Regions from separate parts of the Bacillus sp. FJAT-27231 genome, predicted to be linked through region 1. Evidence: riboswitches for the same ligand, from Rfam matches in the RefSeq annotation. Region 1 holds a riboswitch; the other holds the start of a gene.
What was found. Region 1 has a riboswitch for S-adenosylmethionine ahead of AC623_RS15850 (methionine ABC transporter ATP-binding protein). Riboswitches for the same ligand answer to the same signal wherever they lie in the genome.

Region 2: linked by a shared signal. The riboswitch ahead of AC623_RS02845 (bifunctional homocysteine S-methyltransferase/methylenetetrahydrofolate reductase) and the one ahead of AC623_RS15850 (methionine ABC transporter ATP-binding protein) in region 1 are both predicted to bind S-adenosylmethionine.

Annotation. Positions count from the first base shown of each region.
Region 1 is NZ_LFZU01000001.1:3,284,099-3,292,277, forward strand. It holds gene AC623_RS21575 (hypothetical protein) at 24-185, opposite strand; gene AC623_RS15835 (carboxymuconolactone decarboxylase family protein) at 472-834, opposite strand; gene AC623_RS15840 (MetQ/NlpA family ABC transporter substrate-binding protein) at 961-1,809, opposite strand; gene AC623_RS15845 (methionine ABC transporter permease) at 1,830-2,498, opposite strand; gene AC623_RS15850 (methionine ABC transporter ATP-binding protein) at 2,491-3,516, opposite strand; SAM riboswitch class I at 3,600-3,715, opposite strand; gene AC623_RS15855 (hypothetical protein) at 3,798-4,139, opposite strand; gene AC623_RS15860 (thioredoxin family protein) at 4,303-4,605, opposite strand; gene AC623_RS15865 (toprim domain-containing protein) at 4,607-4,957, opposite strand; gene gcvH (glycine cleavage system protein GcvH) at 5,063-5,446, opposite strand; gene AC623_RS15875 (arsenate reductase family protein) at 5,530-5,886, opposite strand; gene mgtE (magnesium transporter) at 6,103-7,452, shown strand; gene AC623_RS15885 (acyl-CoA dehydrogenase family protein) at 7,505-8,179, opposite strand, start outside.
Region 2 is NZ_LFZU01000001.1:608,808-616,986, reverse strand. It holds gene argF (ornithine carbamoyltransferase) at 1-239, opposite strand, end outside; gene AC623_RS02865 (acyl-CoA thioesterase) at 426-935, shown strand; gene mreBH (rod-share determining protein MreBH) at 1,200-2,207, shown strand; gene AC623_RS02855 (nitric oxide synthase oxygenase) at 2,259-3,341, opposite strand; gene AC623_RS02850 (EamA family transporter) at 3,419-4,321, opposite strand; SAM riboswitch class I at 4,467-4,578, shown strand; gene AC623_RS02845 (bifunctional homocysteine S-methyltransferase/methylenetetrahydrofolate reductase) at 4,667-6,532, shown strand; gene metH (methionine synthase) at 6,510-8,179, shown strand, end outside.

The DNA.
Region 1 (8,179 bases):
CAGTCACCTTTTATAGAACCTAATTATGAAATATGATTCGTAAATTTACGGTTATGATCAGCAACGATACGTCTGCTTTCCACATATTCCTCTTGACGTTGACGTTCAACATTCATTCTCACTTCATGATTTTGGCGGTACACTTCATATCCAACTCCATGGGATCCATGCATAGCCTTTTCCATACTTTCCGTGTACTGCAAATTCAGTGAGTTTAACGAGTTAATGGGGAATCAATCCTTTCAATTTTTAGAATGAGATTTTTCTTACAGGAACCATCGTAACAGGCTTTATAGTTTTTCACAAAAGGCATATATGCTCTTCTTACCTGCTCACGCGTGATTTTACGTGCTTCCTGACTTTTATATAGCCTCATTCTCAAAATTTAAACCATATCCTTCTCAATTCTTAATTTTCTAAAAGTTCCTCCATTAATCGTTACGTTTATTTAAACATGACCAATACCCTTTTTTAATGCTGTGTTTTTAATTCATCCATCGCTTCTTGAACAAGGGTTACTGCCTGGCTCATTGCTGCTCCGCCCCCGAAAGCTGCCGCTACACCGAGCGCTTCAAATATCTCTTGTTCGCTGCAGCCTTGGTCGAGACAACCTTTCACATGGTAAATAATACAATATTCATCCTGTGAATAGACGCTGATTCCGAGAGCAATTAACTGTTTTTCCTTTTGGGCGATTGCTCCCTCTTTAAAACATTCTGCTGTAAATGCATTAAAATGCCCAGCAAGCCCTGGCATTTTTTTTGTGAATACACCTAGTCCCTCTTTATATTCAAGCAATGCTGCCTCTGTTGATGTCATTACTTCTTTTTCCATGGAATTGCCTCCTCATTTTTTATCTTTTTTAATATGCAGCAACTAAAAAAGCTTTATTCAAAGAAGAAGAAAGATGTGCAGCTGAACATAAAAAAGCCTGCAGGATCACCTGCAGGCCTTCTATTCTTATTTATTAACTGGTACGACCGCTCCGCCCCACTCTTTCAAAATGAAATCTTGGATTTCTTTTGAGTGAAGAACTTCTACAAGAGCTTTGATTTTTTCTTTGTTTTCGTCACCTTTACGAACTGCAATGACGTTCACATATGGTGAATCTTTGTCTTCAATCGCAATTGAGTCTTTTAACGGATTTAAGCCAGCATCGATTGCATAGTTAGAGTTGATTAGAACCGCATCGCCTTCTCCATTATTATAAGCTTGTGGAAGGAAAGCAGCTTCATAGTTATAGTCAAATTTCAAATCTTTTTTGTTTTCTGCAATGTCTTCAATTGTTGCTTCTTCTTTCTTAACGCCATCTTTTAACTTAATAAGGCCTTCTTTTTCAAGCATTGTTAAAATACGGCCATGGTCTGCTACAGAGCTGCTCATTAAAATTGTGGCACCTTTTGGAAGTTCCTCTAGGCTTTTATATTTTTTAGAATAAACACCAATTGGCTCAATATGAATACCGCCAGCGTTTACGAAATCATAGCCATGCTCTTTCTTTTGAGACTCAAGGTAAGGAATATGCTGGAAGTAGTTTGCATCCAGGTCTCCCTCTTCTAATGACTTATTTGGCAAGATATAATCTTGGAACGTTTCAACCTTTAACGTGTAGCCTTTCTTCTCAAGCAGCGGCTTAGCTTCTTCTAAAATGACAGCGTGCGGCACATTAGAAGCGCCAACGATGATTTCTTTATCTTCTTTACTGCCTTCTTTTGCTTTCTCGTCTTTCTTATCGTCTGAGCCCCCGCCACAAGCAGCCAGGGCAAACACAGCAAGCGCTGTTAATAACCCAATTAACCACTTTTTCATTTTTCTTCCCCCTTGTAAATTTATCTTTTATCTAATTTATTAGTGATTAAATCACCAATTAATTGGACTACAAACACAATAATTAAAATAACAATCGTAGCAACAAGTGTTACATCATTGCGGCTGCGCTGGAAACCATCAAGATAAGCAAGATTTCCAAGACCGCCAGCGCCGATTACTCCAGCCATTGCTGTATATCCAACTAGAGCAATAGCTGTAACAGTAATACCAGAAACAAGTGCCGGCATCGATTCTGGAAGCAGCACCTTGAAGATGATGGTGCTCGTTTTTGCTCCCATTGCTCTTGCTGCTTCAATGACGCCTTTATCAATTTCCCGCAGACCGATTTCTACCATCCGCGCGTAAAAAGGGGCAGCGCCAATAATAAGAGCTGGCAAGGCAGCATTTTCGCCAATCATCGTTCCGACTAAAGCCTTTGTAAAAGGAATTAATAAAACAATTAATATAATGAAAGGAATCGAACGGAAAATATTGACGAAAGCTGAAACGATGCCATAAACCGCCTTGTTCTGCCAAATGTTTCCCTTAGCTGTTAAAAACAACAGCAGGCCAAGCAATATACCAAGGATAAACGTAGCGAGTACGGATATACTCGTCATATAGAGCGTTTCAGTGGTCGCTTCCCACATCTTTTCCCAATCTACATTAGGGAGCCATTGTTCAAGCATGACTAATCACCTCCGAGCTGACTTCCTGCTTTTCGAGGTAAGCCACCGCTCGTTCCACTTCTGCCTGGTCTCCTGTTAAATGAACAAATAGTGAGCCATAGGCACCATTTTGCGTTTGAGATACTTTTCCTTGAACGATGTTTACCGCTATGTTGAATTGACGTATTAAATTAGTAATAATCGGCTGCTCTGCGCTTTCTCCGATAAAAGTGAGCTTGACTACTTTTCCTTCGGGGAACTGCTCAAGCAAGTGATCGATTGTTTCTTTTGATTCTTCAAGGTCCGTTACTTGCTGGACAAATCGTTGCGTAATCGGCTGCTCCGGTGATTTGAAAACATTCAATACTGGACCCATTTCGACGACACGCCCCGCTTCCATTACAGCAACCCGATGGCATATCTTGCGGATGACGTGCATTTCATGCGTAATCAAGACGATCGTTAACCCAAGCCGCTTATTAATATCAACAAGCAAGTCTAAAATCGCATCTGTCGTTTGCGGATCAAGCGCTGATGTCGCTTCGTCACATAAAAGGACCTTCGGATCATTCGCCAATGCCCGAGCGATACCGACACGCTGCTTCTGGCCGCCGCTTAACTGAGAAGGATAGGAATCCTCTCTGCCTTCAAGACCAACCAATTTAATCAGCTCATCTACTTTCTTTAACCGCTCTGCTTTAGGCACTCCGGAAATCTCTAATGGAAAGGCGATGTTCTCTCGCACAGTTCTTGACCAAAGAAGATTAAAATGCTGAAAAATCATGCCAATCTCCTGGCGTGCCTGGCGCAGTTCTCCTCCTCGGATTTTTGAGATTTCACGTCCACCTACAACCACTGAACCGGAAGAGGGTGTTTCCAATCCGTTCAGCATTCGGATCAGCGTACTTTTTCCAGCACCGCTATACCCAATTACGCCAAAAATCTCGCCTTTATCTATCGCTAAGTTAATATCATCTACTGCCGTCACTTTCCCATTTCTTGTGGAAAAGATTTTCTTTACATTCTCTATTGAAATCATGCGGCGGTTTTCCTCCATTCCACCAGAAAAAATAAAAACCTTTCTGCAAAATGAGCAGAAAGGTGTGCTTTAACAGTTCCTTTCTCTCATCTTCCAAAGCACGAAGCTTTGTGTGAATTGGCACCTTTTCAACAAGCATTTCACCGTTGACGGTTGCCGGGCTTCATCGGGCACGTCCCTCCACCTCTCTTGATAAGAGTCGTATATAATATGTCCTTCTCAATGGATTTGATTTTATCATTATTTCTCGAAAATTGTCAATCATCTGTAGAAAAATGTTTTTACGCTGTTCCAGATGTTTCATAATAAGGACGGCAAAGCCAGAGAAATGATTCAAACCAAAGCTTTACACGATAAAATCCTGCCACTTCCACCGCTCCCATTCGCTCATAAAGACGCAGCTGTCCCCGCCCTTCTAAAAGAGGTTCTACTCCGCCTCTTAACCGTAAGTGCCAATGATCTGTGTGCCTATTTGACAGTTGCACCCCCTGATCACTAATCACAAGCAGCCAACTCTCGCCTTCTCCCTCTAAAAGCACATGCACGGGTTGAAGCGGAAGCAGCGGCCAAATATGCGTTCTATCTCGACAAGCAGCCTGCATAGCCAGCAAGTTCTCTTTCATGTTATTTCCCCCTCTGTTCACTTTATCTATAAACTTCAAACAGAAAAGGAAATATCCTTTATGAATCGCTCGACAAAGTATGCCGCTCCCATCGCATATTTCGTCAAAAAAGAGCTGCTTTCATCTAGAAAGCAACTCAGATTTTTATATGCTATTTAGTTGATCAAGTATAGTGGTTCAGCTTTTCATATAGATGAGGAACCGACTGAAAAGCATAAATCTTCTCCATTAATTCCCCTTCTTTAAAAATAAGCAGGCACGGGACGCTTTCAATGGCGTATTGAATAGCAAAGCCTTCATGATAATTGACGTCAAAACGAACCCATGTAAATGGAGGTACTACTTTTTCTGCAACGTCTACCATTTTTCCAGCTAGCTGACACGTTCCACACAGCGGTGTATAGGCGTAAACAGCTGCTAAGCGCTTCGACTTGATCATTTCATTTATGTCTTGTTCCCTCTGCATGTCATCCATCCTTTTGTAAAAACTCTCCATGCACATCAATATTGGCGCCGAGCAACACAGATGCCAGGTGACGGTAAGGAGCAGTAGCAACTTCTTTATAGACACGATCGATGTACAGATGTCGCGCTTCAGGCAATTCACGAATAAATTGCTTACGGAGTTTTTCTCCTGCTTGATCGGCGTCAACGAGAATATATACGTCTTGTCCGTATAAGCTTTCAATCAGTTCATCCAGCCGGCTTAGGCCAATGGTTCCATTCGTGCAAATGATATCTACTGGCTCATTCACAATTTCCTTTATTTTCTTCCGATCGGAAGCGCCTTCTACAATGATAGTTTTCTCCATACGCATGAACATCCCTCCACCGTCTGAATATCTGCCTCGCAACATTATTGTCCTTTATTTATTAAGAAATTGCAAAAGAACACTTCCAGTTAAGGAAGTGTTCTTTGGTTATTAGTCTTCTTGTGTCATTTCGTCATATTGCTCAGCTGTCATTAAGTTGTCAAGCTGAGAAGCATCAGATAATTCGACAACGATCATCCACGCTTTTTCATATGGTGATTCATTCACGAATTCTGGATTATCATCAAGGTCTTCATTGACCTCAACGACTTTTCCACTGACAGGAGCATACAGCTCTGAAACTGTCTTTACAGATTCAACGCTGCCGAATGGCTCATCAGCTGTTACTTCATCGCCTACAGATGGAAGCTCAACGAATACGATATCGCCAAGTTCTGATTGCGCAAAGTGTGTAATACCAATACGAACTTTTTCCCCTTCTGTTTTTACCCATTCATGCTCTTCTGAATAACGCAATTCTTTTGGTGTACTCATCCAAATCCCTCCATTACCTAATTTCAATTAAAACTTTACTTATTATAAAGGCATAAAGCAAGAAAATAAGCTTTACGCATCCTTTACAACCATTGTTTTTTAAATTCTTCTTCTTTAAAACCAACGGTAACCTTCTCGTCATCCGTTGTGAGCGGCCGCTTAATCAGCATGCCGTCGGAAGCAAGCAGTTCTAATAATTCTTCATCAGAAGCCGTGCTTACTTTGTCTTTTAACCCAAGCTCTCTGTATTTCTGTCCGCTCGTATTAAAAAATTTCTTTAATTCAAGACCGCTTTTCTTATATAGTTCTTCCAGCTTTTCCTTTGAAGGCGGCTGCTCCACGATATGTATCTCTTGAGCATCGATATTATGCTCTTCCAGCCATTTCTTTGCTTTACGGCATGTCCCGCACTTCGGATACCAGTAAAATGTTAATGTCATTTCTTCATCAGCCTCCTATTTGCACAGCATCTGCCATTAACATCTTTTCGACATGATCTTCAAATTCCCTGCCTCTTTTATTAAAATATACCTTCTTTTTCAATAAAAGACAAAGACCTTTTTCTCATTTAAACAAGGAACCGGTATGTAAAATCATCCATAAATGGTTTTTGCATTCCTTTCTAGGGAATAGGCTTGATGACGGAGGTGTTAATCATGAAAAAAATACAGGAGGATGCACTGTTCGTTATTGAAAAGCTAAAAGAAGAAAAATATGACAAAATCAACGAGATGTTTACGACTAAGAAGCCCTATGACTTAGCTTCCATTTTCCAGAACCTTCCCGAAAAACACCGAGCTTCCATGCTTGAGCACCTGAATGAAGCCTCTATTGCCAGCATGCTCCCAAAGTTCAACCAACTAAAACAGCTGGAATTGCTCGGAAAGATTGGGCCTGCCAGAGCTAATAAAGTACTTGCTCTTTTAGACACAGACATTCTTTCTTCTCTTTTACGCCATTTTCCTAAAGCGGATCTGGATCGCTTTTTATCAGAAATTAATGATACTGAAGCTCAATACTTAAAGCAAATGATGAGCTATGAGCGGGATACAGCTGGCAGTATGATGACCAATCGATACTTGTCTGTGCAGCTTGAAGATACGGTGGCGGCTGCGGTCGAAAAAGCAAGAGTCCATGCCATGTATTCTGAAATATTATTTATCATTTATGTGCTGGACAAAAATAACCGGCTTGCTGGTACCGTCTCTTATCGAGATCTTGTTATCGCCCAGCCAGATGACTTAGTGAAGGACATTATGCTAAAGCAAATTATTTCAGTTCCTTATACGGCCAAAAGAGCGGAAATTAATAAGTTGCTCAAACGCTATGATTTTACTGCCATTCCTGTATTAGACGATCAAGAAAGGCTGCTGGGAGTGATTACGTTTGACGATATGATGCAAATCGTCATTCAAGAGGCAAATGAAGATATCGGTAAATTGTCCGCTGTAAATAAAGAAATCGATTTTGACACAAAGCCTGTCACCGCTGCCAAACGGCGGCTTCCTTGGCTGATTGCTCTTCTTTTTATTGGGCTTGTGTCCGGAAGTATTATCGCTAGATTTGAAGACACCCTTGAAAAAGTAGTGGCCCTCGCTTTCTTTATGCCACTTATTGCCGGAATGACCGGTAATACGGGTACCCAGTCCTTGGCGGTCGTAGTCAGAGGATTGGCGGAACAAGAGATTAACCCAAAAGTAGTGACACGGTTAATCTTCCGCGAGTTTCGTGTCAGCTTAATAATTGGAGTCACATGCGGCCTGCTCATTTCGCTGATCGCCTTTATTTGGCAAGGGAATATGCATCTTGGAATTGTTGTCGGCAGCTCTCTTTTACTTACACTCATCCTCGGCACCCTGGCCGGCACGATCGTCCCGCTTGTACTTTATAAGTTCAATCTTGACCCTGCTGTCGCTTCGGGACCTCTGATCACAACGATCAACGACATCTTCTCACTCGTCGTCTATTTTTCAATTGCTTCCTTCTTCTTAAGCAGGCTAATTTAAATAACAGAGTGCCCTAAAAAAGAATTTTCAGGGCACTCTGTTCCATAGTTTCTTATACTGTATATTTCTCTGTCTGAATCAACCGATCCGCTGCTTCACGCTTTTTCGCAATTACATTAATCGGCATGTATCTCGTTAATTTCCGTAGAACAGAGATCATCATACGCAGCGTATCGCCTTCTTCAACGGCAATAAGTGTTTCTTTTGCGTCAGCCTCAATTTGATTAAATGCTTCTTGGCAAAAAATTTGAGTATATAGGAGCTTTTGCTTCGCTTTTGCTTCGCCAGCCTTGGCAATGGCTTTTTCCGTGCGGAGAACAGCCGACTCCATTGCATAAATATTGTTCACAATATCAGCAATATTGGCGAGTACTTCCTGTTCTTTCTCAAGCGCTTTTCCGTACTTTTGAACGGCTAAGCCCGCGGCAAGCAAGCCAATTTTCTTAGCATTCTTGACTAAATATTTTTCCTGTTCAAGTGCTTCTGCACCAACTTCTTCCGGCATCAGCATCATTACTTCATTTTGCAGCTCCTGTGCTTTTTCAAATAACGGCAATTCACCTTTAAAGGCTTTACGGACGTATGTGCCTGGCACAAGTAAACGATTAATTTCATTGGTCCCTTCAAAGATGCGGTTAATTCGGGAATCACGATACATTCTGGCAATTTCATATTCTTCCATAAAACCGTAGCCGCCGTGAATTTGCACTCCTTCATCTACTACATA
Region 2 (8,179 bases), 2.7 Mb from region 1:
CCATGGCCTCCAAGTTGAATCATAGCTGCTTCAAAAGAAACGCGTGTCCGTGTAGAATGTTTTTCAAAAATCATTCCGAGCAGTTGTCCTTTCAGAGCCTCAGAATAGTGTTCTTTATTTTTTTTCATGTCGTCCGCTAGGTAAATAAGTGTTTCGATTAATTCTGGAGTATAATCCGCAAGCTTTAGTAAATCTTTTCCCTTTAACGCTTCAATGTTTTGCATATCCGTTGCTATCATTCTGTTCACCTCGTACACCAATTTTAGAATTTCATTCCCTGTTAATGATCTTATTAATATTTATACATTAAAACTAATTAAAATACAACATTAATTTCTGAATTCTTCTATTTTTTAAGAAAACAACAGAATTTTGTTTACATAGGGTATACTACGTATACTGAAGTAATTAGTGAGGTGCTGTATATGAGAGAAAAGAGACCAATGAAAGACACTTTGTCTATTAAAACAAGTTATGTCCTCCCTCCTGACACAAATCATCACGGCACTTTGTTCGGTGGTAAACTAATGGCTTATATAGATGATATAGCTTCCATTTCAGCAACGAAACTAGCTAGAAAGCCAGTTGTTACTGCTTCTACCGACTCCGTTGATTTCCTGAAGCCGATCGGTGTTGGGGATGCAGTTACGCTTGAAGCGATGGTCACTTATACAGGGACAACAAGTATGGAAGTATTTGTGAAAGTTTTATCGGAAAACTTAATGACAGGTGAAAAAGAAGTCGCCGCTATTTCTTTTTTAACCTTCGTCGCTTTAGACGAGTCAGGACGACCAACTGCTATTCCAGAAGTGATCCCCGAAACAGAGGATGAGAAATGGTTAAATGAAACGGCCGTCAACCGAGCCAATCATCGGAAAGCCCGTAAAAAATATAGCAAAGAACTCGTTGAGTTTTTCTCTAGACCGGGAAAATAGACGGATAGGATGGAATAAACTGTGAAAACCGCTGAATTTTAGCGGTTTTTTAGTTTACAAAGATTAAGATTTGTTAACAATCCGATCTGCTCCCTTCCTTTAAAATCTGATTAATAGTTATTGGAAGAACGGAAAAACACTGTAATAATAGAAGCTAGTTTGTAACATTCATCTTTCCATATTTTGTCCCATATACAGTATGATTTGTTCATCCTTATACTTATGGAAGAAACCTAAGAGGATTGCCATTTGGAGGAATGAATCATGTTTGGACAAACTGAAATTGGAATAGATTTAGGTACAGCCAACTTGCTTGTTTACAGTAAGGATAAAGGTATTATCGTCAATGAACCATCTGTAGTAGCGATCGACACAGAAACAAGAAAAGTGCTTGCTATTGGCACAGATGCTAAAAATATGATCGGAAAAACCCCTGGGCGGATTATTGCTACACGTCCAATGAAGGACGGCGTCATCGCCGACTTTGATATTACCTCTGAAATGCTTAAAGGGTTAATGAAAAAAGCTGGAAAAGTATTAGGTTTTAATATTCGTAAGCCAAATGTAGTCGTGTGTACTCCTTCCGGTGCCACTTCTGTCGAAAAAAGAGCGATCCAGGATGCAGTAAAGAGCAGCGGCGCGAAGACTGTTCATCTCATTGAAGAGCCTGTTGCCGCTGCTATCGGAGCTGATTTGCCTGTAGAAGAGCCTATTGCCAACTTAATCGTTGATATTGGCGGCGGCACAACGGAAGTTGCGATTATCTCTTACGGAGGAGTCGTTTCTTGCAACTCTATTCGCATTGGCGGCGATAAATTAGATGAGGATATTATTCAATATATCCGCAAGCAATATAACCTCCTTATCGGAGAGCGGACAGCAGAAAAAGTAAAAATGGAGATTGGCTATGCTTTAGTTGATCATGAAGAGCGTTTAATGGATGTACGCGGACGCGATCTTGTGACCGGCTTACCGAAAACCATTGAAGTAAGCTCTTATGAAATCCAAAAAGCCATTAAAGAATCTTTGCTTGCGATCTTAGAAACGATTCGCGTGACTCTTGAAAATTCCCCTCCTGAATTAAGCGGTGATATCGTGGATAGAGGAGTGGTAATCAGCGGTGGCGGTTCCTTGTTGAATGGCATGCAAGAATGGCTCAGCCAGGAAATTATCGTTCCTGTTCACCTGGCACCAAATCCATTAGAGTCTGTGGCCATCGGTACCGGACGTTCACTCCACGTGATGAAAAGCTTACAAAAAGTAACGAGCTGAAAATAATCAATACAAGAAACAGAAAAAGCAGCCTTTTCGGCTGCTTTTTTGTTAGTAAATCGTTTCCTGATAAAAATAGTTAGGTGTTTTGATAGAATTATTATATTCTTTATGGAAAACATGGACAGCCGCTGGGGATACCGGCGGAATTAACCACGTCCAATCCCCTGTTATGGCTCTTCCTTCTCGCTCTTCGTTTTGCTCAAATGTTCTAAATTGCTGAGCGGCTGTGTGATGATCGACGATACTCACTCCTGCATTCTTAAATGAGTGAAGAACAGCTATATTTAATTCAACGAGCGCTCGGTCTTTCCACATAGATGAAGCTCTGCTCATATCTAGTTCCATTCGCTCCGCAATAACAGGAAGCTGGTTGTAACGAAAATCATCTGCCAAGTTACGGGCTCCAACTTCTGTTCCCATATACCAACCGTTGAATGGAGCTGCTTTATACTCAATTCCTCCTATTTCCAGCTTCATATCAGAAATAATAGGAACGGCATACCATTTTAATTGCAGCTCGGCAAACCAATCATATTCTGGATGAACAATGGAAATTTCCTTCACTAGCTCTTTATTCAATTCTTGCAGCTCAGGTGGACGATTGCCTATTTGCACAACCCAAGGCAATAGATCAAAATCCGTCCCCTCTCCTCTCCAGCCAAGCTTTTGACACCTAGCCGTTAAGTCAATGGAAGCCGGATCACCCTTTATTCCTTCTTCTGTTTTATAGCCAGCATACCGAATCAATTGATGATTCCAAATACGAATGTCCTCTTGTCCCTCTTTGGATGGACGAAAGATAGTAATAGTTGGGCGGATTTTCCCTTCATTCGACGCAAACTCAACGTGACGGCTTAAAGCTTCAAATACCTCTTTTTCAGTTTCGGCTTTTCTTTCATCAAATACATGAAGCATTTGCCAAAATAATCGCCCAATACAACGGTTGCTATTGCGCCATGCCATTTTTGCCCCATGGCTAAGTTCTTCATACGTTTGCGTGTACGTGCCCGTTGTTTCAATTTGCTCTCTTATTTCGTGAAGACGGGCTTTCATTTCTTCGCTCGGTTTACTCAATTCCTGATAACAAACTGTAATAAATTCCTTCGCTTGCTTCCACAATTGTGTATTCATTTATTTACCGTCCTGTAAGTAGTATTTACCCACAGTATAGCATTTTTCTGCTTTCTGCTTTGTGACGACTTCTAGAACTAACTGCTGTACAAATGCTTCGGTTTTATCCTTCCACCTCGCGGCCACTGCGGTATGGCAATGCCAATTAAGATAATCATAATCCCAGAAACTTGTTCAGCGGTCAAGTGCTCGCCAACGACTAGCATGGCACCAATCATAGCGGCTGGCAGTTCTGCTGCCCCGAGAATAGTAGCCACCCCGGAATCAACGTGCGGGGTACCGAGAGCGAAAAGGATAACGGGTACAAGGACACCTAGCAGTCCAACAAGCAGCCCGTATTTCCATAAACCGCCTGTCATCGTCCCATCTACAATAAAAGCCGGTGATACGAACAATAAAGCGGTCAATAAGCCGCCAAGAGAAATGATAAAGCTTTTCTGAATAGCCGGTACTTCTGTTCCTGTTTTTCCGCTGAAGAAAATAAATAAAGCAAACATCAAAGCAGCTAAAAGTCCGGAAATAAGCCCCTTTGGATCGCTTAACAAGTTAATTCCCTCTGAAGATATTCCAGCAGCTAGAAACGTGCCAGCCCATAAAACAACAGCCGAAACAATCTTTACAGCTGACGGAAACGCTCTTAAATAAATCGATTCAATGAGAATTCCCATCCAAGTAAATTGAAAGAGCAGGACGATGGCAATAGAAGCTGACAGCTCCTGGATGCTTGTCGCATAAAAAACACCCGTTAAGCTAAGCAGCACACCAAGCCCAAGCAATGATGCGATTTGCTTAAACTGCAGCCTACTACGTTTTGTTATAATGAAAGGGATCAGCATTAGCAGAAGTCCAAAGACATATTGTGAACCTGTCATCTGGCCGGCCTGATAACCTGCATTGGTTGCCAGCTTGACGACTGAAGCTTGAAAACCATAGCTGCATGCCCCTGCTAAAATAAATAACGAATAACGAAGCTGATTCAACCTGATTCCTCCTTTATCTGTTAAAAGTATAGCTCGCTGTCTTCTGTTCGACAATCCCTCTCAAATATTCTAAATTTTCTATTGACTAATCCCACTTAAAGAGATATGATATGTTCAATTATCTTACTAAATCTATATATATTTATTCTTATCAAGAGAAGCTGAGGGGACTGGCCCTGTGAAGCTTCAGCAACCAGCCGCTAGCGGGCCTAGGTGCTAAATCCAGCAAACTGCTTTGTCAGTTTGAGAGATAAGAAGGATTAAACATTCACAATGTAAAGCCTTCTTAATTGTAAGAAGGCTTTTTCTTATGATAAGAATAGCGATTCGGAAAGGACGGAAAATATGACGTTATTAGAAAGGCTGCAAAACGAAGTACTAATAGCTGACGGGGCAATGGGTACTCTCCTCTATTCCTATGGGATTGACTTTTGCTATGAGGAGCTCAATATAGAAAAACCCGAGATTATTGAGAAAATTCATCGTGAATATATAAAAGCAGGTGCAGATGTTATTCAAACAAACACGTACAGTGCCAATGCTTTGAAACTGACAAGGTATGGAATGGAAGATCGTGTAGAAGAATTGAACAAAGCAGCCGTGCGCATTGCCAAAAAAGCCGCAGCGCCTGATCAGCGATTTGTACTCGGAACGATCGGCGGCATGCGCGGCATCCGCAAAAGCAGCGTTTCCCTCGCGGATATTAAAGCGTCCTTTCAACAGCAGGCAGAAGCCATCTTATTAGAAGAGCCTGATGGGTTCCTCCTTGAAACCTATTATGACTTTGAAGAATTAACGACCGTTTTACAGCTGCTCCGCCAAATGACAGACTTGCCTATCATTTCCCAAGTATCAATGCACGAGCCGGGTATTCTGCAAAATGGCCTTTCACTAAATCATGCTTTCAAACAGCTTGAAGCACTCGGTGCCAATGTTGTCGGTGTGAACTGCCGACTCGGCCCCTATCATACTATTCAAGCCTTTGAAGAAGTGACATTGCCTGAAAAAGCCTTTTTGTCAGCGTACCCGAATGCCAGCCTTCTTGATGTTGAAGACGGGCGTATTGTCTACGAATCGGAAGCTGATTATTTTGGCCAGGCAGCGGTGCATTTGCGCAACGAAGGTGTCCGTCTCATCGGTGGCTGCTGCGGCACAACGCCTAAGCACATTGAGGCAGCCAAAAAAGCACTCGCTGGCCTTGCACCGATTACAGAGAAAAAAGTAGTTGCTAAAAAACCGATTATTATTAAAGAGCCGGCCCCGCTAGTGGTACCGCCGCTCCATGAGCAGGTAAAGAAAGAACGGACCATTATCGTTGAACTTGATACGCCGAAACATTTAGATACGGCTACTTATATTAAGGGGGCTAAGGCTCTGCAACAAACAGGGATGGCGGCTATCACAATGGCCGATAACTCCCTTGCCTCCCCGCGCGTCAGCAATTTGGCAATGGGCTCTCTACTCAAAATGCAGCATCAGATCCGCCCGCTTGTCCACATTACATGCCGAGATCGGAACTTGATTGGCTTACAATCTCATCTAATGGGGTTACATGCTCTTGGACTTCATGATGTACTTGCCATTACAGGGGACCCGACGAAAGTTGGCGACTTCCCAGGGGCCACTTCTGTATATGATGTTTCGAGCATGGAGCTTATCCAATTAATCAAACAGCTAAACGAGGGAATTTCTTTTTCAGGCAAGCCGTTAAAACAAAAAGCAAACTTTTCCGTTGCAGCCGCCTTCAATCCAAATGTGCGCGTACTCGATCGGGCTGTGAAGCGCCTAGAGAAGAAAATTGAATGTGGGGCTGATTACTTTATTACACAGCCGATTTTTACAAAAGAAAAAATCGTCGAAGTATACGAAGCGACGAAGCATTTACCGACTCCAATCTTCCTTGGCATTATGCCACTAACAAGCTCGCGCAACGCTGAATTCCTTCATCATGAGGTCCCTGGCATTAAGCTGTCGGAAGAAACACTTGCCAGAATGAAGGCACATGAGAATGATAAAGAAGCGGCAGCACTTGAAGGGCTCGCCATTGCAAAAGAATTAATCGATACAGCAGCCAAGCTGTTTAACGGTATCTATATTATTACGCCATTTATGCGCTATGAAATGTCCATTGAATTGATCCATTACATCGAAGAATTAGATGGAAAAACGAATGAAAGAGGGATCGCTCATGTCCAAACAATATTCAATTGAACAGGAACTCGAAAAACGTATTCTTTTCTTAGACGGCGCAATGGGCACGATGCTCCAGCAAGCCAACTTAACAGAGGAAGATTTCGGCGGTGAAGAATACGACGGTTGTAATGAATACTTAAACCTTACCGCTCCTCATGTGATTGAAAAAGTTCACCGCGACTACTTGGCAGCAGGTACCGATATTATTGAAACGAATTCATTTGGCGGCACCCCTCTCGTATTAAATGAATATAGCCTCGGTGACCAGGCTTACGAGATTAACAAACGGGCAGCCGAAATTGCCCGTAAGTGTGCCGATGAATTTTCTACACCTGATCACCCTCGCTTTGTAGCGGGCGCCATTGGCCCAACAACTAAAACATTATCCGTAACAGGCGGCATTGATTTTGATACATTAAGCCAAAACTTTGAACTTCAGGCAACGGCGCTAATTGACGGGGGCTGCGATGTTATTTTAATGGAAACAAGCCAGGACATGTTGAACGTCAAAGCAGGCATCCTGGGTATTGAGCGTGCTTTTGAAGCTACCGGAAAAAAGCTCCCTGTTATGATTTCTGGAACGATTGAGCCGATGGGTACAACACTCGCCGGGCAAAATATTGAGGCATTTTATATCTCTATTGAACACATCAATCCATTATCAGTCGGCTTAAACTGTGCAACGGGACCTGAATTCATGACGGATCATATCCGTTCGCTTTCTGCCTTATCCAAAAGCTTCGTCAGCTGCTATCCTAACGCAGGTCTCCCAGATGAAAACGGCTGTTATCATGAATCACCGGATTCTTTAGCAGCAAAAATTAAAGGCTTTGCTGAAAAAGGCTGGCTAAATATTGTCGGCGGCTGCTGCGGAACGACACCGGATCATATTCGTGCGATGAGAGCGGCTATTGAAAATATCCCGCCACGCAAACGCCCGGAGCACCCTCATGATCACGTCGTTTCCGGAATTGAACCACTCCATTACGATGATTCCATGAGACCATTATTTATTGGAGAACGGACAAATGTAATCGGCTCACGTAAATTCAAGCGTCTCATCATCGAAGGCAAATACGAAGAGGCAGCGGAGATCGCTCGTGCCCAAGTAAAAGGCGGCGCTCACGTTATTGATATTTGTCTTGCCAACCCTGATCGTGATGAGCTTGAGGACATGGAAGCGTTTATGCAGGAAGTTGTAAAAAAAGTGAAAGTGCCGCTCGTTATTGACTCGACTGATGAAAAAGTCCTTGAAAAAGCATTGAAGTACTCTCAAGGGAAAGCGATTATTAACTCCATTAACTTAGAAGATGGCGAAGAACGCTTTGATGCTGTGCTTCCACTCGTCAAAAAATACGGTGCAGCTGTTGTCGTTGGTACGATTGATGAAACAGGCATGGCGGTTACCCGCGAACGAAAGCTAGAAGTAGCAGAACGTTCCTACGACTTGCTCGTCAACAAATGGGGCCTCCCACCTGAAGATATCATTTTTGACCCACTCGTTTTCCCTGTCGGCACTGGAGATGAGCAGTATATCGGCTCAGCTGAAGAAACAGTGGAAGGCATCCGGTTGATTAAAGAAAAAATGCCAAGGTCATTAACCGTCCTTGGTGTAAGTAATGTATCATTCGGCCTCCCTCCTGTCGGCCGTGAAGTGCTGAATGC